3 regions of the Streptomyces sp. NPDC090445 genome follow, and region 3 is predicted to be linked to each of the others. Evidence: riboswitches for the same ligand, from Rfam matches in the RefSeq annotation. Region 3 holds a riboswitch; each other region holds the start of a gene.
The links. A riboswitch is a leader RNA that binds a small molecule or an ion and turns the genes downstream of it on or off. The one in region 3 is predicted to bind cobalamin.
Positions count from the first base shown of each region.

Region 1 (10,351 bases), on a different contig from region 3:
TCCGGGAAATGGAGTACCCGCCGGTGCGGCAGTCGGTGAACGGGATGGGACTGGAACTCCGAAAGTGCCCGTACGCGGACCCCGCAGACGGGTGCCCTGATTCCCCGACACCCTTGAGGACCGGCCGCCGAACCGCCTTGACCGAGGACTCACTTCGATGGGCGCAGGGTCCCCCTCATACCGGATAGGGCGGCACACGCGGGTGAAGGGCAGAACTTCGAATGATGCGTCTGCCGTGATCGTCACCTGTGTGATCGCCCTTGTTGCCGCTTGTCCCTGGCGGCCCTGCGCTCCTGGTGTGGCGGCAATGCCGGTACGTTATGCGGCGACTCAGGAATGCGACGAGTCCGAGGTGGATTTCTTGGTCGGAATCACGACTTCCGTGCTGCGGAACGGTCATTGAATTTCTTTCTGCCGTCCGAACGGGACCCGGTAGCGGCGGCCGTTCCCGGCTGCCGCTACCCTGAGCCGGTCAACGAGCACCAAGAAGGGGTGGATCCCAGTGGCGGACATCGAGAGCGCACGGATGGCGTTCGGCAGGTTCGACGCGGACGGCGACGGCTTCGTCACGGCAGACGAGTTCCGCCGGGCCATGGCGGAGATGGGCGACCCGTTCGTCACGGGCCCGGTCGCGGACTCCGTGATCGCCGCCAAGGACGTGAACGGCGACGGCCTGCTGAGCTTCGACGAGTTCTGGGCCTCCCTGAACAAGTAAGGCGCGCGCAGCCCCCCGTACCGCCCCGCAGGCCGTACGGGGGCTTCGGCCTGCCCGCCCGCGGTGCGGTGCGGGGTGCCCGCCTCCCGCGGACCGCGCCCTACGGCGCGCCGTCGGCCCCGGCCGGGGCGTCCGGGGCGGTATCCGCAGCACCGCCCGGCCCCGTCATGTCCCCGACCTCGCCCAGGGCCTCCTCCAGCCAGCGCAGCCAGAACGTCTCCAGGCCGATGCCGCCGTGCAGCACGAGCCGGCGCAGCCGGTCCTCGTCGGAATCCCGCTCCGGGGGGAAGTCCTTCTCCTCGATGGCCTCGTACAGCGCCAGCTGCCGCCGGTGCAGCTCCAGGTGCCGCCGCAGCTCCCCGGCCAGCCCCTGCACGCCGACCACGCCCGCGGCCCGGATCCGCAGCAGCAGCGGGTCCCGGATGGCCTTCGGGTCCTGGCTCTCGCCGATCCACCGCGCGAGCTCCGCACTGCCGGCGGGCAGGACCTCGTACTCCTTCTTCTGCCCCCGCACGGGCACCTCGCTCGGCAGGGCCCGGATCAGCCCGGCCTCCTCCAGCCGGCCCAGCTCGCGGTAGATCTGCTGGTGCGTCGCGGACCAGAAGTACCCGATCGACCTGTCGAACCGCCGGGTCAGCTCCAGCCCGGACGAGGGCTTTTCGAGCAGGGCGGTGAGGATGGCGTGCGGCAGCGACATGCCGTCATCCTAGGTTCGCCGCACGCCGTCCGGGTCAGTGCCAGGCGGCCAGCGCCTCGGGGGTGCCCGGGCCCGGGGCGCCGGGGCCGAGCAGGTCCCGGGCCCGCAGGAAGGCAGCCACGGCCGGCGACCAGGCCTGGCGCAGGCCCGCCTCGGCGAGCAGTTCCGGGTCGGCCAGCAGCTGCGCGGCCGGGCCGAAACGGATCCCGGCCGGGGTCAGGACCGCCGCGTCGTCGGCCCAGCGCACCGCCAGGTCGACGTCGTGCGTGGCCATCACCACCGTGGTGCCGCGCGAGCGCAGCCCCGCCAGGGTGTCCAGCAGCCGCTCCTGCCCGTCCGGGTCGAGGCCGGCCGTCGGCTCGTCGAGGATCAGCACCCGCGGGGCCATCGCCACCGCGCCCGCGATCGCCGCGCGCTTGCGCTGCCCGTACGAGAGCAGGTGCGTCGGGCGGTCCCGCAGCCGGGTGATGTCGAGCGCGGCGAGCGCGGACTCCACCCGGGCCCGCACCTCGTCCGCGGGCAGGCCGAGGTTCATCGGGCCGAAGGACACGTCCTGCTCCACCGAGGCGGCGAAGAGCTGGTCGTCCGGGTCCTGCACCACCAGCTGGACGGCCGTCCGCAGCCGGGTCAGGCCCGCCCGGTCGTACCCGACCGGCGTCCCGTCCAGGCGCAGCTCGCCCGAGCCGGGCCGCAGGCCGCCGCTGAGCAGCCGCATCAGCGTGGTCTTGCCGCTGCCGTTGCGGCCGAGCAGGACCAGCGCCCGGCCCTCGGCGATGGCGAAGTCCACGTCGGCCAGCACTGCCGGGCCGTCCTCGTACGCATAGCCGGCCCCGGCCAGTTCCACCAACGGGTTCACAGGTAGAGCCCCTTCAGGGTGAGGGTCAGTGCGGCCACGGCCGCGAGCAGGGCCGCCGACGCCGCGAGGAAGCGCCAGGACAGGGTCGCCTCGGGGACGAGGACCCGCAGCGCGCCGTCGTAGCCGCGCCCGGCCAGGCCCGACTGGAGCCGCGCCGCACGGTCGAAGGCCCGTACGAACGAGGTGGCGGCGAGCCCGGCCACCGAGCGCCAGGCCGCCGCCCGGCCCGCGTGCCCCAGGCGGGCCGCCTGCGCGCGCCGCACCTGGGCCAGGGAGTCGAGCAGCAGGAATCCGATCCGGTACATGACCAGCGCCACGTCCACCACGGGCGCCGGCACCCCGGCCCGGACCAGCCGGGGCAGCACGTCCGACACCGGCGTGGTGAACGCGAACAGCAGCAGGCCGAGGGAGGCCGCCGAGGTGCGCAGCAGCAGTTCGACGGCGAGCCGCGGCCCGTCCGGGGCCAGGGAGACCGGGCCGGCCGGGCCGCCGACCGCGACGAGCAGCGGCAGCGCCCCGGTGAAGCAGAACCCCAGCGGGATCCGGAAGGCCCGCCACAGCTGCCGCCCGGCGACCCCGGCCGGCCCGAGGAGCACGGCGAGGGTCGCGGCGGCGACGAGCGGTCCGCCGGGCCAGGGCGGCAGGCACAGGGCGCTGACCGTCAGGCCGAGCCCGAGCAGCGCCTTCTCCAGTGGATGGCGGCCCCGCCAGCGGCTGCTGTGCGCGGCCACGTCGATCGGCAGCACCGGCTACGACTCCGCGGCGGGCGCCGCTGCGGATGCGGAGGCGGATGCGGAGGCCGGGGCGGCCGCCTCGGCCGGGGCCGCACCGGCCGCCGCGGCGGCCGTAGCCGCGCCCTGGCGGCGGCCCCGGCGGACGCCGAAGTAGTACGCGAGCACGCCCGCGCCCAGCGCCGCCTGGAGGGCGAACAGGGCCGACTCGATCTCCCCGGACGGGGGCTCGTACAGCGGGGAGAACCAGGGCTCGTAGTCCGGATTCAGCTCGCTGATGGCCGCCTCCGCCTGCGCGTCGGCGCCCGTGAACGGCTCCTCCTTGCCCTCGCCTAGGCCCAGGGCCAGGGGCAGTACGGCCAGCGCCGCCACCAGGAGCAGCAGCAGGCCGTTGATCTTCGCGTTCCGGCTCGGGTTCATGCGCGTCACACCGCCGCCTTCTGCGCGGAGCGGCCGGCGAGCTTCGCGACGCCCAGCCGGACCAGGTCGGACTTGCTGGACTGCATCAGCAGCCGCATCACCAGGACCGTCAGCAGGCCCTCGCTCACGGCGAGCGGGATCTGGGTGACGGCGAAGATGCCGCCGAACTTCGCGAGCGCGCCGAAGAAGCCCGTGCCCTGGTCCGGGAAGGCCAGCGCCAGCTGCACGGAGGTCACGCAGTAGGTGACGAGGTCGGCGAAGAAGGCGCCGAAGAACACGGACACCATCAGCGGGGCGTTGAAGCGCCGCAGCAGCAGGTAGATGCAGTAGCCCGACCACGGTCCGGCGATGGCCATCGAGAAGACGTTGGCGCCGAGGGTGGTCAGTCCGCCGTGCGCGAGCAGCAGCGCCTGGAAGAGGAGGGTGATCGTGCCGAGCACCGCCATGACGGGCGGCCGGAACAGGATCGCGCCGAGCCCGGTCCCGGTCGGGTGCGAGCAGCTGCCCGTCACCGACGGGATCTTCAGCGCGGACAGGACGAACGTGAACGCACCGGACGCGCCGAGCAGCAGGGTGCTCTCCGGGTTGGCCTTCACCTCGCGGGTGAGGGCGCGCACCCCGTGGACGACGAAGGGAGCGGACGCGGCGCCCCAGGCGACCGCGTGCCATGGGGGCAGAAACCCCTCGGCTATATGCATGAGTGGGAGACCTCTCCAGCACCTCGTGGATGGACAACGCGCCCTGGCCGGTCTCCTGGCTCACGGGTACTGATGCCCTGGCTCCGCCTTCCCGGGCGGTGCGGGTCCCTCCCGCGCTGCCCAGTGGCTTTCCCGCAGGAGTGGAGCCGGACTTCCCGTTCACAGTGGCGAGGGCCGCACCGGTTTTCCACCGGTTTCCCGTACACCAAGGCCTGATGACCCTAATCCGCCTTGTGGACCCGTAACAACCCGGACGTGGGCCGCCTGTTGGGCCCGGGGATTCCGCTTCGGGGCGGTTGCGGGCCGGCGCGCTCCGGGCGGGCGGATCGAAACCGTGGCGGGGCCACGGAAGTTCCGGTGTCCGGCCGCGGCCGCGGGCGGTCCGGCGCGCGCTGCGGCGCTCTTCCGCTCCCGCGCTCCAACCGGCGCCGCCGGGCGTGCGCGGGGAGCGGCGGCCGGGGGACGGCGTCCGGGGGTGCTCACCCCCGGACGGGCGCCTTCCGGTCGCCGTAGGGTCCGGTGCCCCGCAGGCTCACGTGTTTCACCTCCAGGCACTGCCCCATGTGCCTCACGCCGCTGCGGCATCGCAAGGCCCCCGACCGGCCCACCGTGTCCGGCTGGAAGTGGGCCGTCTGCCCCAGCCCCGGGTGCGGCTGGCAGGGCGACCGGGACCAGGGTGCCTGGCGCCGTATCGCCGCACGCGGCCTCGCCCACCAGGCCAGGACCGTGGTGGACCGCACCAGCGGCACCATGGTGATCCGCGCCGTGGTGGACACGATGGAGGCCAAGGCCGTCGTCACGGCCCATCCGAAGACCAGCCGGACGGACCGGTCCAAGACCGGCCCCACCCGGCCGCGCACCAACCGCCCCGCGCCCAGGCGACGCGGGGTTCCCTCCCCGGCCCGGCTTCCGGGCCGTGCCGGCCAGCGTCCGGAGGGACACGCACCAACGGGCCGGAGGACGCTGCCCCGCGCAGCCCACCGGCACCAGGGCGTGCACACGATCAGCACACCCACCACCCGCCGACACCGGCCGCGAGGAGCAGCACTGGGCGCGGGATTCCACCTCCACGCTCACGCCGCCCGACCCAGGTGGGCAGAAGCCACGCCGAACCCCACGGTTCGCACGGGATCGCTCAGCTGATCAGAGACACTGGGAGGGTGCCTGCCGAACACGACACCGCGACACCGCAGCCGGGGGCGAACGCCGGGGCGTTCGACTACTCCGACCTGACCGCCGTCTACGTCAATTGCACGCTCAAGCGCTCGCCCGAGACCAGCAACACGGAGGGCCTGATCACGCGGAGCCGCGCCGTCATGGAGGCGGCAGGCGCCCGGACCTCGCTGATCCGCGCCGTCGACCACGACATCGCCACCGGCGTCTGGCCGGACATGACCGAGCACGGCTGGGAAACCGACCAGTGGCCCGTCCTGTACAGCGAGATCATGGCCGCCGACATCCTCGTGCTGTGCGGGCCGATCTGGCTCGGCGACAACAGCTCCGTGATGAAGCAGGTTATCGAGCGGCTCTACGCCTGCTCCTCGATCCTGAACGAGCAGGGCCAGTACGCGTACTACGGGCGCGTCGGCGGGGCGCTGATCACGGGCAACGAGGACGGCGTGAAGCACTGCGCCATGAACATCCTCTACAGCCTCCAGCACCTCGGGTACACCATCCCGCCGCAGGCCGACGCCGGCTGGATCGGCGAGGCGGGGCCCGGCCCCTCGTACCTCGACCCGGGGTCGGGCGGGCCGGAGAACGACTTCACCAACCGGAACACGGCCTTCATGTCGTGGAACCTCATGCATCTGGCCGCCCTGCTCAAGCGCTCCGGCGGCGTCCCCGCCCACGGCAACCAGCGCTCCGGGTGGGACGCCGGCTGCCGCTTCGACTTCCCCAACCCCGAGCACCGCTGACGCGTCCGGGCCGGGCCGGGCGGACGGACGGATGCCCGCCGTCCGGCCGCCCGGCCGTGCGGGCGCTCAGCCGCTCAGCCGCAGCACACGTTCCGGTGCGCGACGTCCAGCACGAACCGGTCGGGCGAGCGCAGGGTGAACGACGTGTAGGACGGCTTCTTGTCGAAGGCGGCGCCGAAGGTGACGTAGCCCTCGAAGTCGCCCGTCATGGCGAAGCCCTTCAGTGCGGGCAGGTCGATCCGGGCGAGCTTCGGCCCGCGGTAGGTGCTCTCGCCGGAGCCCAGGTGCGCGTCGGCGGGGTGCAGGCGGATCTGGAGGAAGTACTTCCCGGCGAGCGGTACGGGCTCGCCGGAGCCGTCCCGGTACAGCCGCGGGACGCGGGTGACCTCGACGCCGGGGACACGGCCCCGGAGGTCGATGACGATCCGGTCGTACGCGCAGTGCCCGGCCCAGCGGGCGTTCACGACGTGCGGGACGGCGGTGCGCCCGGCGGTCGCGGCCGGGGCCTGGGCGGTGGAGGCGGGCGCGGCGAGGGCGATTCCGGCGGTGAGGAGCGCCCCCGTGGCCAGGGCCACGGTCTGCCGGCGGCGGAGATGGTTCATGACGTCCCCCTGTTTCTGGAGGGGCGGGGACTGGTGGTGTCACTGCAGGAGACACTGCTCGCGCCCCCATGGTTGCGGCAAAACCGCCCAAACTTCCCAATCATCTGAAATCGCCGACGGGAGTGGGCCCGCCCCCCGGCCGGAGGGCGGGCCCGCGGGGCCGGCGGGCGGCTACGGGGCGGGCTCGGGGAAGACCGGCACGTTCCCGTTGGACTGTCCGACGGTGGCCGAGCCGGTGCCGTTGAGCTGCACCCCGTTGCTCTGGTTCGTCGACCCGGAGCCGGTGGCGACCTGCTGGGTGGTGGAGGAGTTGCCGGCGTTGGCACCGAAGACGCCGCTGCCGACGATCTCGGCGGCGGCCGCGTTCGACGAGATCCCCGCACCGGCGCCGCTGTCGGCCTGGGCGGTGCCCGAGCAGAGCAGGGCGGCGAGGGGGAGTGCGGCAAGAGCGGCGATCACGCGGGCGCTGCGGGTGCTTGTCATGGTGAAGTCCTCCGTGGGGAAAGGGCTGCGGTCCGCGGCGGTTGGCCGGCCGCCGGGGGGTGTGGCCGCGACGTCACGTGATCACCCTTGCGCACGGGGATCGCCCGTACCACCCCCATCCCCCGCGGTTCGCCCTGAAGCGTGACCAATCCACGCCAAACCTCAACGCCCGGGAAAATCGGGACGGTTGCCGCAGGTCGGGGGAGCGGCCGGAGGGGAACGCACGGGACCCCGGGCGCCGCGGCGCCCGGGGTCCCGTCCCTGCAGAAACCAGATCGGATCGGATCGGATCGGATCAGGTCAGCATTCGATGACGTTGACGGCGAGACCGCCGCGCGCCGTCTCCTTGTACTTGATCTTCATGTCGGCGCCGGTCTCCTTCATGGTCTTGATGACCTTGTCCAGGGAGACCTTGTGGCTGCCGTCGCCGCGCATCGCCATCTTCGCGGCCGTGACCGCCTTGACCGCCGCCATGCCGTTGCGCTCGATGCACGGGATCTGGACCAGGCCGCCGACCGGGTCGCAGGTCAGGCCCAGGTTGTGCTCCATGCCGATCTCGGCCGCGTTCTCGACCTGCTCCGGGGTGCCGCCCAGGACCTCGGCCAGCGCGCCCGCCGCCATCGAGCAGGCGGAGCCGACCTCGCCCTGGCAGCCGACCTCGGCGCCGGAGATCGAGGCGTTCTCCTTGAACAGCATGCCGATCGCGCCCGCGGCGAGGAGGAAGCGGACCACGCCGTCCTCGTCCGCGCCGGGCACGAAGTTCACGTAGTAGTGCAGGACGGCCGGGAGGACACCCGCCGCGCCGTTCGTCGGGGCCGTGACGACGCGGCCGCCGGCCGCGTTCTCCTCGTTCACCGCCATCGCGTAGATCGTCGTCCACTCGCTGCGGTGCAGCATCGGGTCGCCCTCGGTGCGCAGCTGGCGCGCCGTGGACGCCGCGCGGCGCTTGACCCGCAGGCCGCCCGGGAGGATGCCCTCGCGGGACATGCCGCGCGCGACGCAGGCCTGCATGACCCGCCAGATCTCCAGCAGGCCCGCGCGGATCTCCTCCTCCGTGCGCCAGGCCTTCTCGTTCTCCAGCATCAGCGAGGAGATCGACAGGCCCGTCTCCTTGGCCAGGCGCAGCATCTCGTCACCGGAGCGGAAGGGGTACTTCAGCACGGTGTCGTCGAGCTTGATCCGGTCCTCGCCGACCGCGTCCTCGTCGACGACGAAGCCGCCGCCGACCGAGTAGTAGGTCTTCTCCAGCAGCGGGGCGCCCGAGGCGTCGTACGCGAAGAGGGTCATGCCGTTCGCGTGGTACGGCAGGGCCCGGCGGCGGTGCAGGATCAGCTGGCTCGGCTCGTCGAACGCGATCTCGTGCGCGCTCCCTATCTCCGTGCCGAGCAGGCGCAGCCGGCCGGTCTGCCGGATGCGCTCCACCTCGTCGTCGGCGGTCTCCACGTCCACCGTGCGCGGGGAGTGGCCCTCCAGGCCGAGCAGCACCGCCTTCGGGGTGCCGTGGCCGTGGCCGGTGGCGCCGAGCGAGCCGTACAGCTCGGCCCGGACGGAGGCGGTCTGCGCGAGCACACCGTCCTTCTTCAGCCGCGTGACGAACATGCGGGCGGCACGCATCGGACCCACGGTGTGCGAGCTGGAGGGACCGATGCCGATCGAGAAGAGATCGAAAACCGAAATGGCCACGGTGGCGGACTCCCGGGAGTTATTCACCCCCGCGGGTGGCGGGGAGCGGACCGTCCTGCCGGTCTCGCAGCGGGACGAGGCGGCCGACGGAGGGGGCGGATCTTGCGGGGATTGCGGGCAAAGATCACCTCGTGGGCGCCCATGCCCGGTTCATCAGCGTACGTCAGTTCGTGGGGGTGCCGGTTACGCCGGCCTGTACGGGGGCTGTCGCGGTCCCGACGTCCGGACCGCGGCCCCCGGGCCATGAGAAAGGCCCGGCCCTGTGTGACACAAGGCCGGGCCCCCCAAGCCATGGCCTACAGCGACGGGTACAGCGGGAACTTCGCGGCGAGCGCCGAGACGCGCGCCTTGAGGGCCTCGCCGTCGTACGCCGGCTTCAGGGCCTCCGCGATGATGTCGGCGACCTCGGTGAAGTCCTCGGCGCCGAAACCGCGGGTGGCCAGGGCCGGCGTGCCGATCCGCAGACCCGAGGTGACCATCGGCGGCCGCGGGTCGTTCGGGATGGCGTTGCGGTTGACCGTGATGCCGATCTCGTGGAGGCGGTCCTCGGCCTGCTGGCCGTCCAGCTCCGAGTTGCGCAGGTCCACCAGGACCAGGTGCACGTCGGTGCCGCCGGTGAGCACGTCCACGCCCACGGCCTTGACGTCGTCCTGGACCAGGCGCTCGGCGATGATCCTCGCGCCCGCCAGGGTGCGCTCCTGGCGCTCCTTGAACTCGGGCGAGGCCGCCACCTTGAAGGAGACCGCCTTGGCGGCGATCACGTGCTCCAGCGGGCCGCCCTGCTGACCGGGGAAGACCGCGGAGTTGATCTTCTTGGCGAGCTCCTGTGTCGACAGGATGACACCGCCGCGCGGACCGCCCAGGGTCTTGTGCGTGGTGGTGGTCACGACGTGGGCGTGCGGCACCGGGTTCGGGTGCAGGCCCGCGGCGACCAGGCCCGCGAAGTGGGCCATGTCGACCATCAGGTACGCGCCGACCTCGTCCGCGATGCGGCGGAAGGCGGCGAAGTCCAGCTGGCGCGGGTACGCCGACCAGCCGGCGACGATCAGCTGCGGCTTGGACTCCTTGGCGAGGCGCTCGACCTCGGCCATGTCGACCTGGCCGTCCTCACCGACGTGGTAGGGGACCACGTTGTAGAGCTTGCCGGAGAAGTTGATCTTCATGCCGTGGGTCAGGTGGCCGCCGTGGGCCAGGTTCAGGCCCATGATGGTGTCGCCCGGCTTCAGCAGCGCGAACATCGCGGCGGCGTTGGCCTGCGCACCCGAGTGCGGCTGGACGTTCGCGGCCTCGGCGCCGAAGAGCGCCTTGATCCGGTCGATCGCGATCTGCTCGACGACGTCGACGTGCTCGCAGCCGCCGTAGTAGCGGCGGCCCGGGTAGCCCTCGGCGTACTTGTTGGTCAGGACCGAGCCCTGGGCCTCCATGACGGCGACCGGAGCGAAGTTCTCCGACGCGATCATCTCCAGGGTGGACTGCTGGCGTACGAGCTCGGCGTCGACGGCGGCGGCGACGTCCGGGTCAAGCTCGTGGAGAGGGGTGTTCAGAACGGA
Region 1 is NZ_JBIVXV010000021.1:24,670-35,020, forward strand. It holds gene ACIQUT_RS29580 (tRNA-dependent cyclodipeptide synthase) at 1-101, opposite strand, end outside; gene ACIQUT_RS29585 (EF-hand domain-containing protein) at 503-715, shown strand; gene ACIQUT_RS29590 (PadR family transcriptional regulator) at 816-1,412, opposite strand; gene ACIQUT_RS29595 (energy-coupling factor ABC transporter ATP-binding protein) at 1,447-2,268, opposite strand; gene cbiQ (cobalt ECF transporter T component CbiQ) at 2,265-3,014, opposite strand; gene ACIQUT_RS29605 (energy-coupling factor ABC transporter substrate-binding protein) at 3,018-3,419, opposite strand; gene ACIQUT_RS29610 (energy-coupling factor ABC transporter permease) at 3,425-4,117, opposite strand; cobalamin riboswitch at 4,145-4,342, opposite strand; gene ACIQUT_RS29615 (hypothetical protein) at 4,679-5,260, shown strand; gene ACIQUT_RS29620 (flavodoxin family protein) at 5,278-6,033, shown strand; gene ACIQUT_RS29625 (hypothetical protein) at 6,108-6,635, opposite strand; gene ACIQUT_RS29630 (hypothetical protein) at 6,807-7,118, opposite strand; gene ACIQUT_RS29635 (L-serine ammonia-lyase) at 7,419-8,801, opposite strand; gene glyA (serine hydroxymethyltransferase) at 9,098-10,351, opposite strand, start outside.
Region 1: another riboswitch for cobalamin. It lies ahead of ACIQUT_RS29610 (energy-coupling factor ABC transporter permease); the one in region 3 lies ahead of ACIQUT_RS33580 (acyl-CoA thioesterase).

Region 2 (10,351 bases), on a different contig from region 3:
TGCGCCGGGCCCGGTCCTTGACTCCGAGGGTCGCCGCGTCCGTGCCGTCCAGCAGGATGCGGCCGCCCGTGGGCCGCAGGGTGCCGTACACGCAGCGCAGCAGGGTCGTCTTGCCGCTGCCGTTGGGGCCGACCACGCCGACCGTTTCGCCGGGCCGGGCGGTGAGGTCGACTCCGTGGAGCAGGGTGTGTCCGCCGGTCGTGTAACGCACGCCCTCGACCGTGAGTTCCAGTGGGTGCGCGTGCTTTCCCACGGTCATGCCGCCACCCCCTCGGTGCGCGTGGAGCGCCTCAGCATCCACAGGAAGAACGGCCCGCCGGCGAGCGCGGTGACCACGCCGACCGGTATCTCCTCGGGCGCCGCGGCCGTACGCGCGATCAGGTCGGCCAGGAGCAGGAACACCGCCCCGCCCAGTGCGGCGACCGGCAGCAGGGCCCGATGCCCCGCCCCGACGGCCATGCGGGCGGCGTGCGGAACCATCAGGCCGACGAAGCCGATGGCCCCGCTGTACGCCACGAGCACCCCCGTGACGAGGGAGACGAGGACGAAGGCAGCGGCACGGAAGCGGCCCGCGTCCAGCCCGAGGGTGTGTGCGCCCTCCTCCCCCGCCAGGAGCAGGTCGAGCGGCCGGGCGAGGGCGATCAGCAGGACGGTGCCGGCGAGCAGCACCGCGGCGGGCAGGGCCAGTTCGTCCGGGCGGGCGCCGCCGAGGCCGCCGAGGGTCCAGAAGAGGACGGACCGTACCTGGTCGGGGCGGGCGGCGAGCACCAGCACCAGGCTGGTCAGCGCGGACAGGACGTACTGGACGGCGACGCCGGCGAGGATCAGCCGCCCGGTGGTCATGGTTCCGCCGCGCCGGGCCATCGCGTACACGGCGACGAGCGCGCACATCGACCCGGCGAACGCGGCCGCGGGCACTCCGGCTCCGCCGGCGATGCCCGCGGTTCCGGCTCCCGCTCCCGCTCCCGCTCCGAGGACGATGACGAGGACGGCTCCGGCCGAGGCCCCCGAGGAGGCGCCGAGGAGGAAGGGGTCGGCGAGCTGGTTGCGTACGAGGGCCTGGAGGACGGTGCCGGCCACGGCGAGGCCGGCTCCGACGACGGCGCCGAGGAGCACCCGCGGCATCCGCACGTCCCACACGATGGAGGCGAACGCCCCGCCGCCCGGTCCGGGTCCGCGGAGCACCAGGTCGAGCACCTGCCCGGGGGCGATCCGGACCGGGCCCAGGGCGAGCCCCGCCACGGCGGACGCGACGAGTGCCGTGGTGAGGAGGAGCAGGACCAGGGCGACGGGCGGACGGGACCGCGGGACGGTCCGCGCGGCGGTCCGTGCCACCCGGCGTCCCACCCGGCGTGCCACGGGTCGGGACACGGGCCGGGTCACGGGGCGTCGGGGTGGAGCTGGCGGCCCAGCGCCTCGACGGCGTCGGCGACGCGCACGCCGAGGACGGCCGAGGACAGCGGCAGCACGGCGAACCTGCGGTTCTTGACCGCGGGAACCTCCGCGAGCGCCGGGTCGTTCAACAGGCGCTGCTTCTTGGTCTCGACGGTGGTGCTGCCGTAGTCGTAGATGAGGATGACCTCGGGCTTGCGCTCGATGACCTTCTCCCACGACACGTCGCCGAAGGTGTCCTTGAGGTCGGCGAAGGTGTTCGTCCCGCCCGCCAGGGAGACGATCTCGTTGCCGATGCCGTGGCCGCCCGAGGTGAAGGCGCTGTCCTCGCCGGAGTCGTAGACGAACACCGACGGCCGGGCCTTGTCCTTGACCCGGGCGGTGACGGCGTCGACGCGGCGCTGCTCCTCCGCGATGAGCCGTTCGCCCCGCTCGGGCACGCCGAAGGTGCGGGCGACCTCGGTGATCTCGGTCTTCAGCTGGTCCAGGCCGACGGGCCCGCCGGTGCAGTACTCGATGCTGAGCCGGGTGTTGATGCCCGCCTTGGCGAGCGTCGCGCGGTCGCGGCCCTGCGCCTTGTCGAACGCGCTGGTGTAACCGCCGTACACGAAGTCCGGATCGGCGCCGAGGAGCACCTCCTTGGACGGGTACTCCTCGGCCAGCACCTTGATCCCGTCGTACGCGGGCCGGTAGGCGGGCAGCACGGCGTCGTCGAGGTAGGCGGTGCCCGCCATCCGGTCCTGCAGGCCGAGGGCGAGCAGCAGTTCGGTGGCGTGCTGGTTCATGCTGACGGCCCGTTGCGGCGGTGCCTGGTAGGTGGTGGTGACACCGCAGTTGGTGGCGGTGTACGGGAACCCGGGCGCGGCGGCCGCCCCCGCGGCCGTGTCCCGGGCCGCCCCGCCCGGCGCGCCGGGGCCGCCGCACGCGGCGAGCGGTATCAGGAGGGGAAGCGGGGCGAGTGCGCGCAGCAGAGCGCGGGAACGCGACATGGCGAAGCCTCTCCGGGGGATCCTCGTCCCCTGGCCGACGTGAAGAGGCGGCGCGTCAGTATCTGGCTTCCGGCTCCGCGGAGGGGCCGGTCACAGTGGCGGGACCGCACCGGAGTCGCACCGGTTTCCTGTCCTGCAGCGCCGAGTTGGTCCACACCAGTCTGCCAGACCGGCACGGCCCCCCGGAAAGCAGCCGCCCGTGAGCGCCGAAGGCCCAGGTCCGCCAACCCGGACCTGGGCCTTCGATCGTGAACCGCCGGTTCACCGTGGCAGGGGCGACAGGATTCGAACCTGCGGCATTCGGTTTTGGAGACCGACGCTCTGGCCAGCTGAGCTACACCCCTTCGACGAGGACAACCATGCCATGACACGGCGAGAAGATCCACTCGATTAAGGGCGCGTGTCCGCCGAGGCGCTTCGGCGGCGGTGGACGGCGGCCAGGGCCGCGGTCCGGGCGAACGGGGGGATGCCGCCGGTCCCGCCGCGTCCCGACACCGACAGGGAGGCGGCCGCGATGCCGTGGGCCACGGCATCGGCGAGGCTGTCGCCGAGGGCGATCCGGGCCGTGGCGGTGCCGGTGAAGCAGTCCCCGGCTCCGGTGGCGTCGACCGGAGCCGGGTTGACGGGTACGGGGTGGTACTCCGCGCGTGTCCCGTCGTCCAGGAGCAGCCGGTCGGCGCCCGCGGTGACCGCGACGGTACGGGCGCCGAGGGCGCGGTAGCGGGCCGCGGCGGCGGCCGGGTCCGCGGTGCCCACGAGGGCGAGCGCGTCGGCGGGGCAGGAGGTCTTGAGCAGCCCGGTCAGCGGGGCGACCCGCGCCAGCAGTTGCCGGGCCGCGGCCCGGCCGGTCAGCCGGGGCCGGAAGTTCGGGTCGTACGAGACGTGCCCGCCGGCCCGGTGCACGGTCTCGGCGGCCGCCACCACGGCCTCGCCGCTGCCCGCCGACAGGGCGCCGGTGATCCCGCTGCCGATCAGGGCCTTGGCTCCGGTGAGCACGTCCCGCCAGGCCTCCACGTGCCCGGGCGAGAGGGTGGAACCGGCGCTGTGCGTGCGCCAGTAGACGAACTCGCGGTCGCCCCCGGTGTCGGCTGCGAGCAGGTAGGCGCCGTTGGGGCGGGGTGCCCGGCGTATGTGCGCGGTGTCCACGCCGAGTTCGGCGACCCGGCGCAGCAGCGGAACGCTCAGCTCGTCGTCCCCGACGACGGCGAGCAGGGCCGTCCGGGCGCCCGCCGCGGCCGCCGCGGCGGCGGCGTTCAGGGCGTCGCCGGAGAAGGAGATGCGCGCCGGGGTGCCGTCGGCGGCCGTCCGCAGGGCGGTGTCGGTGTGGATCTCGACCAGGACCTCGCCGAGGACCACCACGTCGTACCCGGGGTCGTTCATGTCCTCTCCGTCCTCTCTCTCCGCCCCGTTCGCGTGCCCGGCCGGCATGTCAGCGGCCCGTCCCGCCGCAGGCCGGGCAGCAGGGGCCCGCCGGCTCCGCGAAGACGGCGGCCAGTTCCGCGGGATCGTCCGGCAGGCCGCTGCCGATGCCGACGGCGGCGGCCCCGGCGTCGAGCCAGTCCCGGACCTCGGCGGGCCGGATGCCGCCGGTCGGGAGGAGCACCGCCCCGGGGAGCACGGCCGTGAGGGAGCGGAGGAAACCGGGGCCGCCGACGTGCGCCGGGAACACCTTGGCGGCGCCCGCGCTGCGCACCGCGGCGGCGATCTCGCCCGGGGTGAAGCCGCCCTCGATGAAGACCGCGCCGCGCCGGCCGGCGGCCGCCCGGGCCTCGGGAGCCGGATACGGGGAGACGAGGAAGGCGGCGCCCGCGTCCAGGGCGGTCTCCGCCTGACCGGCGGTGGTGACCGTGCCGACCCCGATCAGCGCGGGGCGGCCGTGCGCGTCGGCGAGGGGTGCGGTCCGGGCGACGGCCTCGGCCCAGCCGGGCGTCGTGGTGGTCAGCTCGACCACGCGACAGCCGGCGGCCAGCAGGGCTTCGGTGCGGCGGACGGCGTCGTCCGCGCCGGGAGTGCGCAGCACCGGCAGCAGTCGCTGGGCGGCCAGGGCCGCGTACGGATGGCAGGACACGAGGCGACTCCCCGGTCGTTCCCCACGACGGAACCACGACGGAACTCCTTGCGCAGACCCTAGCGGCCGCACCCGCCCCTGTCGCCGGGTTCCGCAGAAGCCGGAGGCCGTCCCCTCGCCCGCCCCCCGGACCTGTTTTCGAAACCTTTCCCCGAAAATTGTTATCCGGCCTGCGCTCGCCGGTCTCCCAGATATCGGGCATCATCGACCGCCGGTACGGACAGGGAAACCTCATATGACTACACAGCACACGGCAGAGCTGGTCGCGGCCGCCCGCGCGGGCGATCCCCGCGCGCAGGACGAGCTGGTCGGCACCTATCTGCCGCTCGTCTACAACGTCGTCGGGCGTGCCCTGAACGGGTCGGTCGACGTGGACGATGTCGTGCAGGACACGATGCTGCGCGCGCTCGACGGTCTCGGCACCCTCCGTGCGGACGAGAGCTTCCGGTCCTGGCTGGTGGCGATCGCGATGAACCGCGTACGGGCGTACTGGCAGGCCCGGCGCACCGCGCCCGGCGAGAGCGGCCTGGAGGCCGCCTGGGAACTCGCCGACCCCGGCGCCGACTTCGTGGACCTGACCGTCGTACGGCTCCAGCTGGAGGGCCAGCGGCGCGAGACGGCCCGCGCCACCCGCTGGCTGGAGCCGGACGACCGGGCGCTGCTGTCGCTCTGGTGGCTGGAGTGTGCGGGTGAGCTGACCCGGGCCGAGGTGGCCACGGCGCTGGAGCTGTCCCCGCAGCACACGGCGGTGCGGGTGCAGCGGATGAAGGCGCAGCTGGAGTCGGCCCGGGTGGTGGAACGGGCACTGGAGGCGCAGCCGCCGTGCGACATGCTGCAGTCGGTGACGGCCGGCTGGGACGGACAGCCGTCCACGCTGTGGCGCAAGCGAATAGCCCGGCACGCGCGGGAGTGCCTGCGGTGCGCGGGGCTGTGGGGCGGGCTGCTCCCGGCCGAGGGGCTGCTGGCGGGCCTGGCGCTGGTGCCGGTCTCGGTGGTCCTGCTGGACGGCGTCCGTTCGGCGGTGGCGGCGACGGGCGGCTTCGCCCCCGCGGCCGCGGCCTACCCGGGCAACCCCGGCCACTCCGGCCACTCCGGCCACTCCGGCGAGGCCGTCTCCTCGGGCAGCGGCGCCTACCCGAACAACGGTGCCTACCCGGGCGGCGACGGCGGTACGGGCCCCGGCGGCGCCGGCTTCGGCGACCCGGGCCCCGGACGCCCGGGCCCCGGCGACGCCGACCTCGCCGACGCGGTCACACAGCTGACCCCCGCCGTCTCCGCGCAGGACGGCTTCCCGGACCCCGACCCGGCCACGGCCGGCGGCCGCAGCCGGCTGCGCAAGCGCCGGCGCAGCCGCCGCCGGGCGGTCGGCGGTGCGGTGCTCGCCGCGTGCGTCGCGGGCGGCGGGCTCGCCTACCTCGGCGGCTTCCCCGGCTCGGGCGACAAGGACGGCCGGGACACCGCGGCCCCGGTGAACGCGCTCTCCGCCCCGGAGTCGGCGGCCGCTTCGGCTCCGCAGTCGGCCTCGCCGTCCGCCTCCGCTTCGGCGTCCCCCTCCCCGTCGGCGTCCGCCTCGCCGAGCCCGTCCGCCGACGGGTCGAGCCCGAGCCCCAAGCCGACCCCGTCCAAGCCGGCTCCCCGCACCTCGGCCCCGGACCCGGCGCCCGCGCCCCAGGGGCCCGCGGGCCAGGTCGTGGCCCTGGTCAACGCCGAACGGGCGAAGACCGGCTGCGGCCCGCTCAAGGACGACTCCCAGCTCCGCACGGCCGCTCAGCGGCACTCCGACGACATGGCGGGCCGGGACTTCTTCGCCCACACCAGCCCCGACGGCAGCGACCCGGGCGACCGCACGACGGCCGCCGGCTACCGCTGGTCGACGTACGGGGAGAACATCGCCAAGGGGCAGCAGACGCCCGAGTCGGTGATGGACTCCTGGATGAACAGCCCCGGCCACCGCGCGAACATACTGAACTGCTCGTTCAAGGACATAGGCGTCGGAATCCACCGGGGTTCCGGCGGCCCCTGGTGGACGCAGAACTTCGGCGCCCGGTGACGCCGCGCCGCCCCGACCGCCGCCCCTCCGGCTGCTTCGGCTTCCGGGCAGGAGAGGACCGGGAGCGGAACGGGCAGACCGGCGGGCAGAACGGCGAGCGGATCACAGGGGCCGGGCCCGGGAGGTCCCCCGGCAGCGGGCCTTCCGCCTGACCCAAGGGGCGGGCGGGAGCGGCCGACCCGGGCCCGGCGCCGACTGCCGGAGCACACGCCGGGCGTGACCGCGGCGGGCGGGGGCCGAGCCGCCCCGGCCGCGGCGCAGCCGGGGCGGGCCATGGGCCGACCACCCGGCCGCGGCCCGGCCGTTCCACGCGCGGGAGCAGCACCTGCGGGTCCCCTCGAGCATGGGAGCGCGTCGGCGGGCGGGAGTTGCGCCCGGGAGCGCGGGTCGCCGACCAGTGCTCCCGCGCGGCCGCCCGCACGCCGGAGCGCGTCGCCGCCCTGAACGCCCTCGGCATGCGTCGGCCGGCCTCCGGCCGACCACCCGAACCAGCCTCGACGGACCGGACCGACCTCGACCGACCGGGCCACGAAACCGCCACCCGAACCACCCGGACCGCCCGCATCCGCACACCGGGCGATCGGAATCGATCGGTTCGCGGCAGATCTGCGACGTGTCGTGTGATCAGCCGGTATTCGGAGCAGTACACCGCTGTCAGCGTGCGGTCCGCGAGGCCCGGGAGGCCTGGTGACATCAGCCCGACGCAGTGTCGTCCTCACAGCCGCCCTGTGCGCCGCGCTCGCCCTCGGCGGGTGCGAGGACCCGGCGACGACGGGCGACCGGAGCGGCAGTGCGCCCGGGTGGGGGCAGCGCGCCCCGCAGATCCCGCCCGTCCTCGTCGGGGACTGGAGCGGTGGAACCACCGACGGCTTCCGGTCCTCCGTGTGGGGTTTCCGCGCGGACGGCTCGTACCGTCAGAACATCGGCGGCGGCGTGCTCACCGGCCGCTTCACCGTCAGCGGGAGCGGGCTGGCGATGTACCCGGACGCCGGGGGCGGGCCCCTCACCTTCCGGTGGGCCGTCACCCAGGACGGCCGCACCCTGTACCTCGACGGCGAGAGCTACCTCCGCTTCGGCTGACCGGCGGCACTCGGGCGTCGGCCCGCCTCCGCCGCCCGGGGGATGCCCGCAGTGATCATGTCCACCAGGTGGTCCAGGGCCTCGGCCGCACCCTCCCCGTCGGCCACGGTCTCCGGGGCGGTGTGGGGCACGGCCCGGCGGAGCTCGATCCAGCCGAGGTAGGCGGCGTAGGCGGCCACCGCGCGCTGCCGGGCGCTCCGGGGCGGCAGCCCGAGGTCGGAGAAGAGGGCGGTGAGGTAGTCCAGCCGGGTCCGGGTGACCCGCTGGAGCACCGCGGCGACGGCCGGGTGGTCGACCTGGGCGACGATGGCCGGCTCCAGGCCGGCGATCTCCTCGTCCCCGAGGGCCACGGCGAAGAGCGCGCGGGCCCGTTTCAGCGGGTCGGGTTCCGCGTTGACCTCTTCGATGACCTCGCCGGTGGCCAGCCGCTCCCACGCCTCCAGTGCGGCGACGAGCAGCGCGTCGCGGTTCTTGAAGTGCCAGTAGAAGCTGCCGCGGCTGACGGCCAGTTCCTTGGCGAGCACGTCGACCGCGACCGCGGCGACACCGCCCCGGGCGAGCGCCGCGAGCGCTGCCATCGTCCAGTCGTCCCTGGTGACCTTCCCCTTCGCCATGGTCCATACGCTACTGTATGGATTATCCATACAGCACTGTATGGAACGCCTTTCGGGGAAGGGGACTCGCCATGCCCGCCAGCCAGAACGAGCGCACGGAAGCCGGGGTCAAGGCGGCCGCAGGGGTCGCCGCCACCGGCCTGACCGCCGCGGGCGCGCTGCACGCACTGTGGACCGTCGACCCGTGGCCGCTGGGGTCCGCGGCCGCATTCGCCGAAACGGTCGTCGGGGTGCCCGAGGACCAGCTGCCCTCCGTTCCGCTGACGCTGGCCGTCGCCGCCGCCCTCGGCGCGGCCGGCTACCTCGTCCTCAGCAACGGCGGGATAGCCCGGACCCTCGGGCCGGAGAAGCTCAACCGGGCCGGGCTGTGGACGCTCGCCGGAGTGCTGGCCGCCCGCGGGGCGGGCGGCCTCGTCACCTCGGGGCTGGGCCTGGGCTCGTCGACCGAGGCCTTCCGGCACTGGGACCTGGTCCTGTACTCGCCGCTCTGCCTGACCCTGGCCGGCCTGACGGCGTTCGTCGCCCGCCGCACCGCCACCCGCAGGACCCGTCGGGACCGGGCACAGGTCCGGGGCCGGGCCCGGACCCGGAGCGGCGCCACGCAGTGACGGCCGCCCGGCGGCCGCTCAGTGGTGGAAGCCCGAGCGGGGGGCGACGGCCGGCTTCGGCGGGGGCGCGGCCTTGAGGTGTTCGACCGCGCGGCGCAGGTCCTCTACGAGCAGGGCGATCTGATCGCGGGTCACCCCGTGCCGGATCAGGACGCGCTGGATGACGGTGTCGTCGCGGTCGGCCGGCAGCGGGTACGAGGGCACCTGCCAGCCCCGCATGCGCAGCCGGTCGGAGAGGTCGTAGAGGGTGAAGCCCGCCGACGCGGGGTCGGTGAGCCGGTAGGAGACGGCGGGCAGGGCGCCCTGGCCGTCGTAGAGCAGGGTGAAGGGGCCCATGGCCTCGACCTCGCCCGCGAGGTAGGCGGCGGTGTCGGCGCACACCTGGTGGACCCGCCGGTAGCCGCCGCGGCCGAGCCGCAGGAACAGGTAGTACTGGGCGATGACCTCGCCGCCGGGGCGGGAGAAGTTGAGGGCGAAGGTCGGCATGTCGCCGCCGAGGTAGTCCACGTCGAAGACGAGCTCGGACGGCAGCAGGTCGGCGGTGCGCCACACGATCCAGCCGACGCCGAGCGGCGCGAGCCCGTACTTGTGGCCGGACGTGTTGATGGACGCGACGCGCGGCAGCCGGAAGTCCCAGACGACGTCGGGGTGGAGGAACGGGGCGACGAAGCCGCCGCTGGCCCCGTCCACGTGGATCGGCACGTCCCAGCCGGACTCGCGCTGGATCCGGTCGAGTTCGGCGGCGATCTCGGCGACGGGCTCGTAGGTGCAGGTGTAGGTGACGCCGAGGATGGCGACCACGCCGATGGTGTTCTCGTCGACGTACTCGGCGAGCTGGTGCGCCCGGAGGCCGGTCGCGCCCTCCTCCACCGGGACCTGGCGCAGTTCGACGTCGAAGTAGCGGGCGAACTTCTCCCAGCAGACCTGGACGGGCCCGCACACCAGGTTGGGCCGGTCGGTGGACTTGCCCTCGGCGCGGCGGCGGGCGCGCCAGCGCCATTTGAGGGCGAGTCCGCCGAGCATGGCGGCCTCGCTGGAGCCGGTGGTGGAGCAGCCGGTGCCGGGGCCGGCCCCGGCCGGGGAGTGCCACAGGTCGGCCAGGATGTTGATGCAGCGGGCCTCGATCTCCGCGGTCTGCGGGTACTCGTCCTTGTCGATCATGTTCTTGTCGAGGCACTCGTTCATCAGCTTGTGCACGCCGTCGTCGGACCAGGTGGTGCAGAAGGTCGCGAAGTTCTGGGCGGCGTTGCCGTCGAGGAGGAGCTCGTTGTGGAGGAGTTGGTAGACCACCTCGGAGGGTGAATGTTCGTCGGGCATCCGGTACTTGGGGAGGACCTGGCCGCTCAGGACGGACGTGAACACGTCCGTTTCGGTGTCGGCGTCACCGGCGTCTTTCGTCTGATGAAGAGCCATATTCGGACTATAGGCGACATAACCCCCATATCACCGCTTCGAGTTCCGGCCGTCTCCGCAATGTGACCCCGCACATACCCGGCCGGGCGCAGCAGAAGAAATTACTGTCCAGTAAGATGATTTCCAATGATCTTCCC
Region 2 is NZ_JBIVXV010000022.1:13,757-24,107, forward strand. It holds gene ACIQUT_RS30090 (ABC transporter ATP-binding protein) at 1-259, opposite strand, end outside; gene ACIQUT_RS30095 (FecCD family ABC transporter permease) at 256-1,335, opposite strand; gene ACIQUT_RS30100 (ABC transporter substrate-binding protein) at 1,380-2,381, opposite strand; cobalamin riboswitch at 2,417-2,553, opposite strand; tRNA gene ACIQUT_RS30105 (tRNA-Trp) at 2,649-2,725, opposite strand; gene ACIQUT_RS30110 (PfkB family carbohydrate kinase) at 2,772-3,761, opposite strand; gene ACIQUT_RS30115 (bifunctional 4-hydroxy-2-oxoglutarate aldolase/2-dehydro-3-deoxy-phosphogluconate aldolase) at 3,811-4,449, opposite strand; gene ACIQUT_RS30120 (sigma-70 family RNA polymerase sigma factor) at 4,685-6,499, shown strand; gene ACIQUT_RS30125 (hypothetical protein) at 7,187-7,579, shown strand; gene ACIQUT_RS30130 (TetR/AcrR family transcriptional regulator) at 7,561-8,193, opposite strand; gene ACIQUT_RS30135 (DUF3995 domain-containing protein) at 8,265-8,801, shown strand; gene ACIQUT_RS30140 (glutamate decarboxylase) at 8,820-10,214, opposite strand.
Region 2: another riboswitch for cobalamin. It lies ahead of ACIQUT_RS30100 (ABC transporter substrate-binding protein); the one in region 3 lies ahead of ACIQUT_RS33580 (acyl-CoA thioesterase).

Region 3 (10,351 bases):
CGTCCAGCTGTCGGTGCGCGGGCCCTTCCGGGCCAGGCGCTGGGTCATGAGCGTGATGAAGGCCCAGTTCAGGTGGGCTTCGGAGTGCTGGGGCAGACGCTCGTAGTCCCGGCAGTTGCGGCGGGCGTTCATGATCCAGCCGATGGACCGTTCGCGGCCAGCCTCGACAGCAGGTCGACCGTCACCCGGGAAGCGACCTCCTCATCACGGGTCACAGGGTCCACGGAACCGTCAGGGCGCGGTCGGCGAACAGGACCAGTTTGGGTCTGGCACGAGTTCCGTGACAGCGGTACTCAGCGTCACGCGAGCAGAACGCGTTGGCGGAGGAGCGGGAAGCCAGCACGGCCGAACATCTGCCGCTTGAGCATCTTAATCCGGTTGGCTGCTCCTTCCACCGGTCCCGAGTGCCAGTGGGTGGTCATCCCTGCCGTGACGGCGGCGAGATCTGTTTCGAGGCCGGCCGCGAAGGTGCTGGTGCCGGGAAGTGCTGCTGCGGTGGCGTTGGTGATCCAAGTCGGTAGCTGTTCGCCGGCGAGGGTGCTCATCATCTCCGCGAACTCGCTGATCAGGGCCGCCGCCGTCGCCAGCTCCGGACACCTTGCGAGGACCGCCTTGCGTGACTGTTGCTCGTCCAGGTCGAGTGTCGCGGGGTGACGGGTGAGCCAGCCGGTGACCTGCCGGACGGACGGTGGCGCCAGCGCTGGCGGAACGCTGTCCGTTGCAGTCAGGCTGTACCGGATCCAGTCGGCCAGAATCGTGTAGCTGCCATTGAAGCCGCGTTCGGTGATCTCGCGGTGCAGCTCCAGGACCGTGATCCGGCCGTTCGTCTCGGCCCACCTCATTGCCAGGTAAGCCTTGAAAAGCCGTCTTGCGGGGGGCAAGACATCAAACGCGTAGAATCGCCGGCTGGTTCCGCGGGGAGGCGAGCCATCTTCTTGCGCCGCTGCTGCTTGTCACCCGCGAGGCGCCACGTCATAGCCAGGATCGGAGCAACTGCACAGAAGCCGATGCCGGGTCGCGGGCGGGCGAGCGGCTCAGGCGGCTACAGGTCGGTGTAGGGCGGGATGACGCGGACGATCGCGATCAGCCGCATGCGGGGCAGGGGCAGGGCGTAGAACCAGCCGTCGTCGAGGAGAGGGATGCGGCGCAGGCCTCCCGGGACGCCTTTGCGGCCGCCTTCGCCGATGTCGGTGACGTCGACGCCGACGTCGGCGAGAGCGACGAGCTCGTCGGCCAGGCGTTCGACCTCCGCGGTGACGTGGGCGGGCAGGCCCTTGACGACTTCGTCGGCGTTCGGGTCGTACTCCCAGCTCCAGCCGCTCACCTGACTCCCCCGAGCGGGATGCCGGCCTCGGCCGCGGCCCGGTCCAGGATGTCGCCGATCTCCGTGGCGATCGCCCGCGCCTGGGCGGGCGTAATGGCGTTGGCCGCCTGGTCCTCCAGCGTGCGCAGGCGCGCTGCCTGATCGGGGTGGCGTTCGATCGCGACGTAGAGAGCCCACTGGCGCAGGAACCGGCGCATCGGCGCCGAGCTGACCTGCTCGCGTGCACGGGCCACTGCGGTGGCCCGCTCGGCGTCGAAGGTGGGTACCGCATCGGGGGCGAGCCGGGCCAAGGCCGCGCGCAGGTCCTCGGCCGTCGCGGCCGGCTGCGGGCCGCTCCCACCGGGGGCGGGGTCAGGGGCCGTACTCATGCCGCTTCCGCCCCGTCTGCCGGCTGGGTCTGGGCGCGGTGATCAGCGGCCAGAGTGGAGACGTGCTGGCGCGACCAACCCACGCGCGCCGCGACCGCGGCCGGTCCCCCTCGCTCGTACCGAGCGGCAATCCGGCCGGCGGCCCGCCCGAGTGCCGTGCGGGCCTGTTCCAGTGCCTCGATGTGCTCGCTCACCGCCGCGGCAAGGCGGTCCAGCTCCGCGGCCTCGTCCGGGGCCAAGACGATCCGGGTAGCCCGGGGAGAATCCGTCATGCGCCCACCCTGCCCTACCCGGCACCGCAACCGCAACCGCACTTGACACTGCAAGGGGGTCGTCACCGCTGCCGCAGGCCGGGACGATGACCAGACCGGGCACCCTCTGCAGGACGATCCGGGTCCGGTGACGCGGACGTGGCGTTCGTGTCGGTGACGGGATTGTCAGCGGGGCAGGACTTCCTCGCCGCGGCTCAGGAGGCGATCCCGCGACGAGGGTGTAGGCGGTGGCCACCGCTTCCTTGCCGTCCGAGGTGGCGGCGGAATGGTCGGCCGTGGTCCGCGCGGGCATGTACAGGAGGCGCACCGGGACACACCTACACCCCTGTCCAGAGGTGCCCCAACCGGCGGCCGCAAGGCGCTCGCCGACCTGCCGTGATGCTCCGGGCTCAGCCGGACGGTCCAGCCAATCGCGTGCAGCACAGGCCGTGGGTGTCGGCGGTCGCACCGCTGATCGCTTCGGTCGTGTCTTCAGCGTGGATCACTTCGACAGAAATAGCACCACCAGGGCGAACTGACACAGGTTGGGCGCGAAAAGACCGCGCTTGGCTCCGGTGAGGGCCTGGCCCAAACAGCGCCGAGGCGAAACCCTCCGACTTCGCCCGCCTACAAGGGCGTCATGGACCTGCTGTCAACCAACGCTGATCTCTGTCGCCGCTATCAGGAGCACCTGCCGCGGAGGCTTCCCGACCGCCGACTTGCCGAGGCTGAAATTACGCACGCGCCAGAGCGGGACCCATGGATGTCCACCAGACAGGGTTGACAGCGTTCAGCCATCCACATGTGCGGTGCTACTCGGGTCGTTGAGCTGCGGGGTCCCAGTAGTGCGCCAGCATCGCCGCCGGCCATGCCGGGGCGGTGACAGGGCCGCGGGGTCCCATCTGCTCAAAGTAGGGGCCGAGGTCGTAGATCGGGGTTCCGTTCACGGCGTCGAGGTCGGTGACGTGGAGGTCTCTGCCGTCGACCTTGAGCAGCCGGGGAAAGCTTGTTGCCATGCGGTTGGGGCGCCTGTGGTTTCGGTGCACGAAGGTCCCCGTGGGTTCCCAGGCCGGGTCGCTGCGGGGGCTGCGGGCTCCGAGGTGGAGGTCGGCGTCAGATCCCAGGTGGAAGTGCCAGGTCACGATGAGGTGGGAGAACTCGTCGAGGCCTCGCAGGGTGTCCAGGGGGAAGTCCGGGCGCAGGCGGATGATCGATACGACTCCGCCCTGATAGTCGTCGGCCGGCTTCTCGTGACCGCCGACGACGTGGGCAATGGCCTCCAGCGTGATCCGGTCGTGCACGCAATCCTCCCCTGGGACTCCCGGCCCGGCGTTGGCGTTGCCCCGGCTCGGGCCGATGTTGCGATGGCTCGGTCAGCGTATCCGGGTGATCACCATGCGAGCGCGGTCGTCCAAGTTCGCCAGCGCGGTTCCAGGAGATCAAGGGCGTTGGCCCCTACACGGCCGCGGTCATGGCCTCCCACGCCTCCCGCGACCCCTCCGTCTTCGGCATCGACGTCTGGAACCGGAAGATCTTCGCGCGGAGGATCCTCGGCGTCCCGGACGCCGACGCCGAAGTGATCACCCGCCGTATGAACGAGCTCTTCCGCGGCCATGCCGGCACCGCGGCCCTCTACCTCGTCGAGCACGAATACCTCGCCACCCCCGTCGCCCCGCTCCTCGCCCCGGCAAGCATCAGCGCCTGGAACCAGGCCCTGGAGGCCACCACCAGCTGAGCCTTCCTCACACTCCACAGGGCAGCGGCGCACCCCGCCACTGCCCTCCCCGTCATGCCCTCAGACGCCCGGGCCCGGCGACCGCACCGATGCCCGCAATCCCCCGGAAGAGTGACAGGAATCTGTTCGAGCGAGTTTCAACGCCACCACCGCAGGCCTACCAAGCCCACAAGGCCAGACTAGAACATCCGTTCACCACTCGCCCCCAATTCGGCCGTGACGCACCCGATCGGGAGCCGTTCTTAGAGCACCAGTACCAGCCCTGCACCCATCCGGAGGATCCCGTGCATCCCCTGCCGAACCGACTCGACACCACCGCCGCAATCGAACACCCCCGGCCCGCCCCGTGCTCGCGCCCGGCCGGCGGGCGCCGCGTTGACGCCTCCTCCTCCCGTAGCCGCGACTCACGACCGGATACCAGGAGGGCCGCGTGAGCAAGGACTCGACGACCGGATCCGGCGCCGCGGGGGTGTCGGACTCGGAGCAGCTCCTCTTCGGCGGCGAGCTCGCCTACGACATCGGGTGGGACCGGCACGAGGGCGCCTGGCTCAAGCTCGGACTCTGGACCATGGCGCGGGAACTGCCGCGCCTGGTGGCGACCGGGCTGCGGCTCGCGCACCTGGCCGATACCCGGGCCCTGCGCATGGTCCTGGCCTCCGAGGCCGGCCGTGGCATCACCCAGGCGATCGGCCTGATCGCAGTCAACAGCGTGCTCGGCCACATCCTCGCGGACGGCAGCACAAACGAGCGCCTCACCCAGGCGGTCCCCGCGCTCTCGGTCGTGGCCGCCACCGCGTTCCTCGGCTCACTGCTGCGCTCGGCCTCGACCGCGGCCACCTGAACCCTGGAGCCGAAAGTCCAGCGGGTGGCCACCGAGCAGTACCTGGGGCTCGTGCACCGTGCGGAGCTCGCGGCGATCGAGGACGACGAGTTCCACCGGCTCCTCGACGCGGCCCGGTACGGCGCCGACTCCGCCCGGCGCATGATCCGCTACTGCACCAGCACCCTCAACGCGGGAGTGTCCCTGCTCGCGGCGGCCGGCGTACTGACCGTCCTGCACCCGGTGCTGCTGCCCCTCCTGGTCCTGATGACGCTGCCGAGTGCGTGGAGTTCGCTGATGATCTCCCGGCAGAAGTACATCTCCTTCCACGCCTTCGTCCAACACGCCCGGGCCGGACACCTGATCGGCCAGCTGCTGACCCAGAAGGAGGCGGCTGCGGAGGTCCGCGTCCACCGCGTCGGCCCGTTCCTGCTGGGCCACTTCCGGACCATGGTCGAGACCAGCGAACGCGAACAGACCCGCCTGGCCCGCCGAGCTGCACGGATCGGGCTCGTCGCCGACGGCGCCGGCGGCATCGCCACCCTCCTGACGTACGGCGCCCTGGGCGCGTTGCTGTGGGGCGGGGCCATGGACCTGGCAGTCGCGGGCACGGCCGTGCCGGCCATCCGTACCGGCGCCGCGAGCCTGGACACGCTCGTGCTGCAGATCACCGAACTGCACCAGGAGTCCCTGTTCGTCGCCGACTTCGAGCGGCTGTGCCGGGAGGCGAAGACCCGGGCCATCCCGGTCGGCGGACGGGCGCTGCCCGAGCGGCTGCGCGAAGTCCGCTTCGACAAGGTCACCTTCACCTACCCCGGCAGCAGCGGCGACGAGCCGGAGCCCGCCCTGCGCGAGGTCAGCCTGTCGTTCCCTGCCGCGAAAGGGTACCCGTCCCAGCCCCATGGCCTTGGAGCAGACCGGACGCTTCGCCCGCGCCTTCCGGTCCCGGTACCCGAAGGCGGTCCTCGACATCGTCGAGATCATCTCCGAGGGCGACCGCACCGTGGCCCGCTTGCGGCGATCGGCGGCAAGGGGCCTTCACCCGCAACGCCGACCGGTACCTCCTCGACGGCCGCGTCCAGGCCGCGATCGCGTGCGCCAAGGACCTGCCCGGCCCGCACGACCGATCCCCCGGCATCCTCGTCGGAGCGGTCCTGCCCCGGGAGGACACCCGCGACGTCCTCGTCCTCCCCACCGGCCACCCCGCGGCCGCACTCGCCGCGCTGCCGCCCGGCACCCGGGTCGGAACCAGCGCGCCCCGCAGGTCGGCCCTCCTCAAGGCCCTCCGCCCGGCACTCGTACCGGTACCGATCCGCGGCAACGCCGACAGCAGGCTCCGTGCCCTCGACGCGGGAACCCTCGGCGCGGACGTGATGATCGCCGCCCTGGCCGGCCTGCGCCGCCTCCACTGCGTACGGCCCCGCCTCCGGTCCACCGGTGATCGGGGTTCGGGCGCTGGTGGCGGCTGTCCGTCGCCAGGTCCGCAGTGGTGATGGCCGCACCGTCCAGGCCACGGCGCAGGTGGTCACCGCGCCGGCGGTGGACTGCCCGCCCGGCTCCCGGATCACTCCGGGGCAATCCGGGGCTGCGGCTGGGCGCGGAACACGTGGAGCTCGGTCATCAGGGGATCCCGCCATGGTGGTGGCCGCGCGGCCTGCCCAGCGAATCCGGGTTCGCGCAGCGCTGGCAGCGCACACCACGCACCGTGACTGACCCGGCCGAGATCGCGGCGCTCACGGGGCGGCCGGTCAGTCCCTCTGACACATATAAGTTGACACCCAGGTACATTTTTATTGCGTTATCGCAGGTCAGAACATCCTGCACGTCAACTTTTATGCGTCACGTTGCCTATTGGGCTTTCATGATGCATTGTGATTCACACGCTCACTGAAGCAACTCAGTTGGTTATGTCACTTCAGGCGGTTTGGCCCCGGCGGCAACCGGGGCCAAACCAGTGACTGCGTGAGATTGGGCGGGTCCGGCCGACCATGCAGCGGTCGGACCCGCCCACCAGGCCAGGCCCTACCGGCATACCACGCCCCAGCTCCCTGCTACAGGAACTGCCTCACACAGTCGGCAAGCGCACCGATCGCAACCAGAGCTGCGATGAGTAACTGCATGCCGGGCGGCGGAGGCTGCTGGCCTCCCTTGCGCCGCCGACGCGTTCGCTTGCCCATCTCGAACCCCCCTCTCCACGTACCCCTCGCGTGGCGCGAGAGACCGCCCGCCCTGCGCGGGCGGAGTCGTGAGTGGTGTGACGGTTCGGGGCCACAATATCGAGAGATTCACGTCATGCAATGCCGTTGCAGAGAAATTTGCCGGTCAGAGCCGCCTTCCCCCTTTGCAAAAACGAGCTCCTTCCGGGTCCTCAAGCCAGGTGGCCGGATCGGTGTCTCCGACGTCGTCGCCGACGACATCCTCACCCCTGAGCAGAGGGCCGAGCGCGGGGACTACGTCGGCTGCATCGCCGGCGCCCTCTCCTTCGCCAGTACCGCGCCGGGCTGGAGGCCGCCGGGTTCGCGAACGTCGAGATCACCCCGACGCACGCTGTCGCCGACGGCTTGCACTCCGCCATCATCCGAGCCCTCAAGCCCGCATCCGGTCCGGGCATCGGTGCTGGCCAGGCGAAGGCCGTTGCGAGAGGGGACTTCGGAAGCTGAACCACAGGCAGGGCTGATGTACCGGCTATCTGACCGGGCGGGCCGACGTTGAGGCCTTGCCGGGTGGTCGGTTTGGAAGGCCGTGGGGCGGCCCCTTCGGGACGTGAGACGTACGCCATCCGGCTCGGCCGCCGAAATGCTCAGGACTGTGACCTAGGGTGAGAGCGCAGCTGGTTCGCCCCGTCCTCCCCCATGGCCTGAACGGCATGGGGGACCCCATGGCGGGATGCGTCGTAAGAGGGAACCCGGTGGGAATCCGGGACTGCCCCGCAGCGGTGAGCGGGAACGACCGCCGTCATACGCACTGGGAACGCGAGTTCCTGGGAAGCGACGGCCGGTAGGTGTCCGCCGGGTCCACCACCCGGCAGGCGTGCCCGCGAGTCCGAAGACCTGCCCGCTGCCCGTGCGCGACGAGCGCGTACGGAGACCCGAGGGCCTCGTGGGCGGGCCGGCGGCAGCGGGCACACACCGGCCCGTCGCTCCTTCGCGCCCGCGGCACGCCGCCGGGTCGAGCCACGACTCGCGAAGGAGAGTTCCGTGACCACGGACACCACCGCAGGCAACCGCGCCCACAAGGCGCCGGCCGACTCCCGTGTGACCCTCGCCCACATCATGAGCGAGCACGACACCAACCTCTACGGCACCATCCACGGCGGCGTCGTCATGAAGCTCATCGACGACGCAGCCGCGGCCTCGGCCGGCCGCCATGCCGACGGCCCCGCCGTCACGGTCTCCGTGGACCGCATGACGTTCATCGCGCCTGCCCGCGCCGGGGACCTCCTCACCGTCCACGCCCTCCTCGAACGCGCCGGCCGGACCTCGATGACGGTGGCCGTACGCGTCACCGCCGAACGCTGGAACGCCACCACCACCCCCGCCACCGACGTGGCCACCGCCAGCCTGACCTTCGTCGCCATCGACGCCGAGGGCCGGCCGCGACCGGTCCCCGGTCTCGCGGAGGCGTAGGCAGGTCCGTTGTCAGGCCCCGGCCGCGTCCATGCGCTCGGGCGAGCGGGTGAAGCGGACCGGGGCCTGGAAACGGGCCTTGCGGGCGGCGCGGCGGAAGACGGTCAGGACGGCCGGGCCGGCCAGGCAGATGCAGATCGGATCAGCTGCTCCTTGGCCCGGTAGTCCAGTCCGCGGGTCGGCTCGTCGAGGAGCAGGACCTCCGGTGCCGCGGCCAGTTGGATGGCGAGGACCAGGGCGCGCCCCAGCCGGCTGCTCCGGCGGGGCAGTCGGGCCCTGGTCAGATCGTGACCGGGCCGTGGGCGGTGGCGAACTCAACCGAGACCAGGCCCGGTTCCTCATCCTCGACCCAGGTGACGTCGATCTGGTCGAGGGGGTGGTCGGCCGGTTCGCCGAGGAATTCGGCGATGGAGGCGGCGTCGCCGGCGATGGAGACCCCGTGGATGGTGGTGGAGGTGCGCGGGTCGGCGCTCGGGCGCTCCTCGATGGGGACCAACCACTGGAGGAAGTAGGGCAGTTGCGGGTCCTCCAGCAGTTCCAGCAGGCCGATCTGCTTCCACCTCAGGTCGAACCCGTCGGGGCGGACGCGGTGGCCCTCGGCCGAGGTGCGGCCGAGGCGGGCCTCGACCGGGGCGATGTCGTCGACGGAGACCACCCAACCGAGCCAGCCGCCGCCCTCGGCGGCGCGGCGCGCGACCGCCTGGCCGAAGGGTGCGCGGTCGGCGGCGGGGTGGTCGAGTGTGGTGACGACCTCGACGTAGGTCCCGCCGCTCAGCGGGAGAATGAAATTGCGGGTGCCGAATCGCGGGTGCACGCCCCCGTCGACGAACCCGGCGCCGAGGGCCGATCCGATCCACTGGACGGTCGAGGCGAAGCTGTCGCGGGCCACCGCATAGGACACGTGATCAAGTCGCACCGCGCCATCATCACCCGACAACCCGGACACATCCCTACGCCACGCCCGCCGCCCCGGCCGCGTCCGGCGTGGATTCAGCCGTGGAGCGGATCGGTCATCGTCATCCCGGCGGGGGAGGCCCGGTCGAAGCCAGGCGGCAGCGCTGCCGCCTCGTCGAGGCCCACGACCCGCTCGATCAGCCGCTGCGGGGCGAGTGCTGCTGCCACAGGATTTCGATCCGGCATGCAGCACCATGCGCACCGCACTTCCAAGAGACAGGCTCCAGCCTCGAGGGCCGATGACCGCGCGGGCCTGCTGAACGCGCCGGCCGAGTTCGGCGGCAACGTCCCCGGACACACGCTGCGGTGCAGCGGCCTCCCCAGCATTCTGCTGCTCGGCCGCCTCGATCAGATCCGCCTCCAGCAGTTCGACGTATTCGACCAGGCTGCCGAGGGTCTGCTTCAGGGCACTCATCCGAGAGTTCTGCGCGCCGGGCTGTCGACGCGCAGCGAGCAGGTTGCCGTAGTCGCGTGCAGGTATGGTCACCATCGGCTCGTCATCTGCGGTGGACCTGTCGTTCCGCGCATTCATCCTCGCCCCCTCGCCGTCCAACCACGGTCACGTGGGGCAACTTCGTCACACGGGTCGGGGTGTGGGCCGCTGCGCCCATCGTCGCCGTAGTCCCGCGCGCCAGGGCCGTGCGTAGTGGCGACGGCACAGCGAGAAGGGGGTGCGGCGGACACCACTCCGCCGCACCCCCTTCCACCACACGCCGCCGGGACCCTCAGCCCGGCCGCGGCACCGGGCCCCTCAGCAGTCCCGGTCGTAGGTGTGGAACCCCCGGCCCGTCTTGCGGCCCAGCAGCCCGGCCTGCACCATCCGCATCAGCAGCGGCGGCGGCGCGTGGAGGGGTTCCTTGAACTCGTCGTACAGCGACTCCGCGATGGCAGCGACGGTGTCGAGGCCGATGAGGTCGGCCAGCTTCAGCGGCCCCATGGGGTGTGCGCAGCCGAGTTCCATGCCGGCGTCGACGTCTGCCGGGGTGGCGAAGCCGGACTCGGCCATCCGGATCGCCGACAGCAGGTACGGGACGAGGAGGGCGTTGACGACGAAGCCGGCCCGGTCCTGGGAGCGGATCGGCGTCTTGCCCAGGGTCTCCCGGGCGAAGGCCTCCACCGTCTCCGCGGTCTCGCGGGAGGTGTGCAGCGAGGAGACGACCTCGACCAGCGGGAGGACGGGCACGGGGTTGAAGAAGTGCAGGCCCACGACGCGGTCTGCGCGCCCGGTGGCCATGCCCAGCCGCATGACGGGCAGGGACGAGGTGTTCGTCGC
Region 3 is NZ_JBIVXV010000029.1:32,646-42,996, forward strand. It holds partial or broken gene ACIQUT_RS33530 (IS5/IS1182 family transposase) at 1-153, opposite strand, end outside; gene ACIQUT_RS33535 (transposase) at 300-842, opposite strand; gene ACIQUT_RS33540 (hypothetical protein) at 1,043-1,324, opposite strand; gene ACIQUT_RS33545 (DUF6247 family protein) at 1,321-1,692, opposite strand; gene ACIQUT_RS33550 (hypothetical protein) at 1,689-1,964, opposite strand; gene ACIQUT_RS33555 (SAM-dependent methyltransferase) at 2,756-3,244, opposite strand; gene ACIQUT_RS33560 (hypothetical protein) at 3,415-3,678, shown strand; partial or broken gene ACIQUT_RS33565 (ABC transporter ATP-binding protein) at 4,247-5,380, shown strand; partial or broken gene ACIQUT_RS33570 (hypothetical protein) at 5,584-5,991, shown strand; partial or broken gene ACIQUT_RS33575 (arsenite S-adenosylmethyltransferase) at 6,830-7,158, shown strand; cobalamin riboswitch at 7,393-7,550, shown strand; gene ACIQUT_RS33580 (acyl-CoA thioesterase) at 7,696-8,124, shown strand; gene ACIQUT_RS33585 (VOC family protein) at 8,405-9,040, opposite strand; gene ACIQUT_RS33590 (hypothetical protein) at 9,115-9,246, opposite strand; gene ACIQUT_RS33595 (3-hydroxybutyryl-CoA dehydrogenase) at 9,830-10,351, opposite strand, start outside.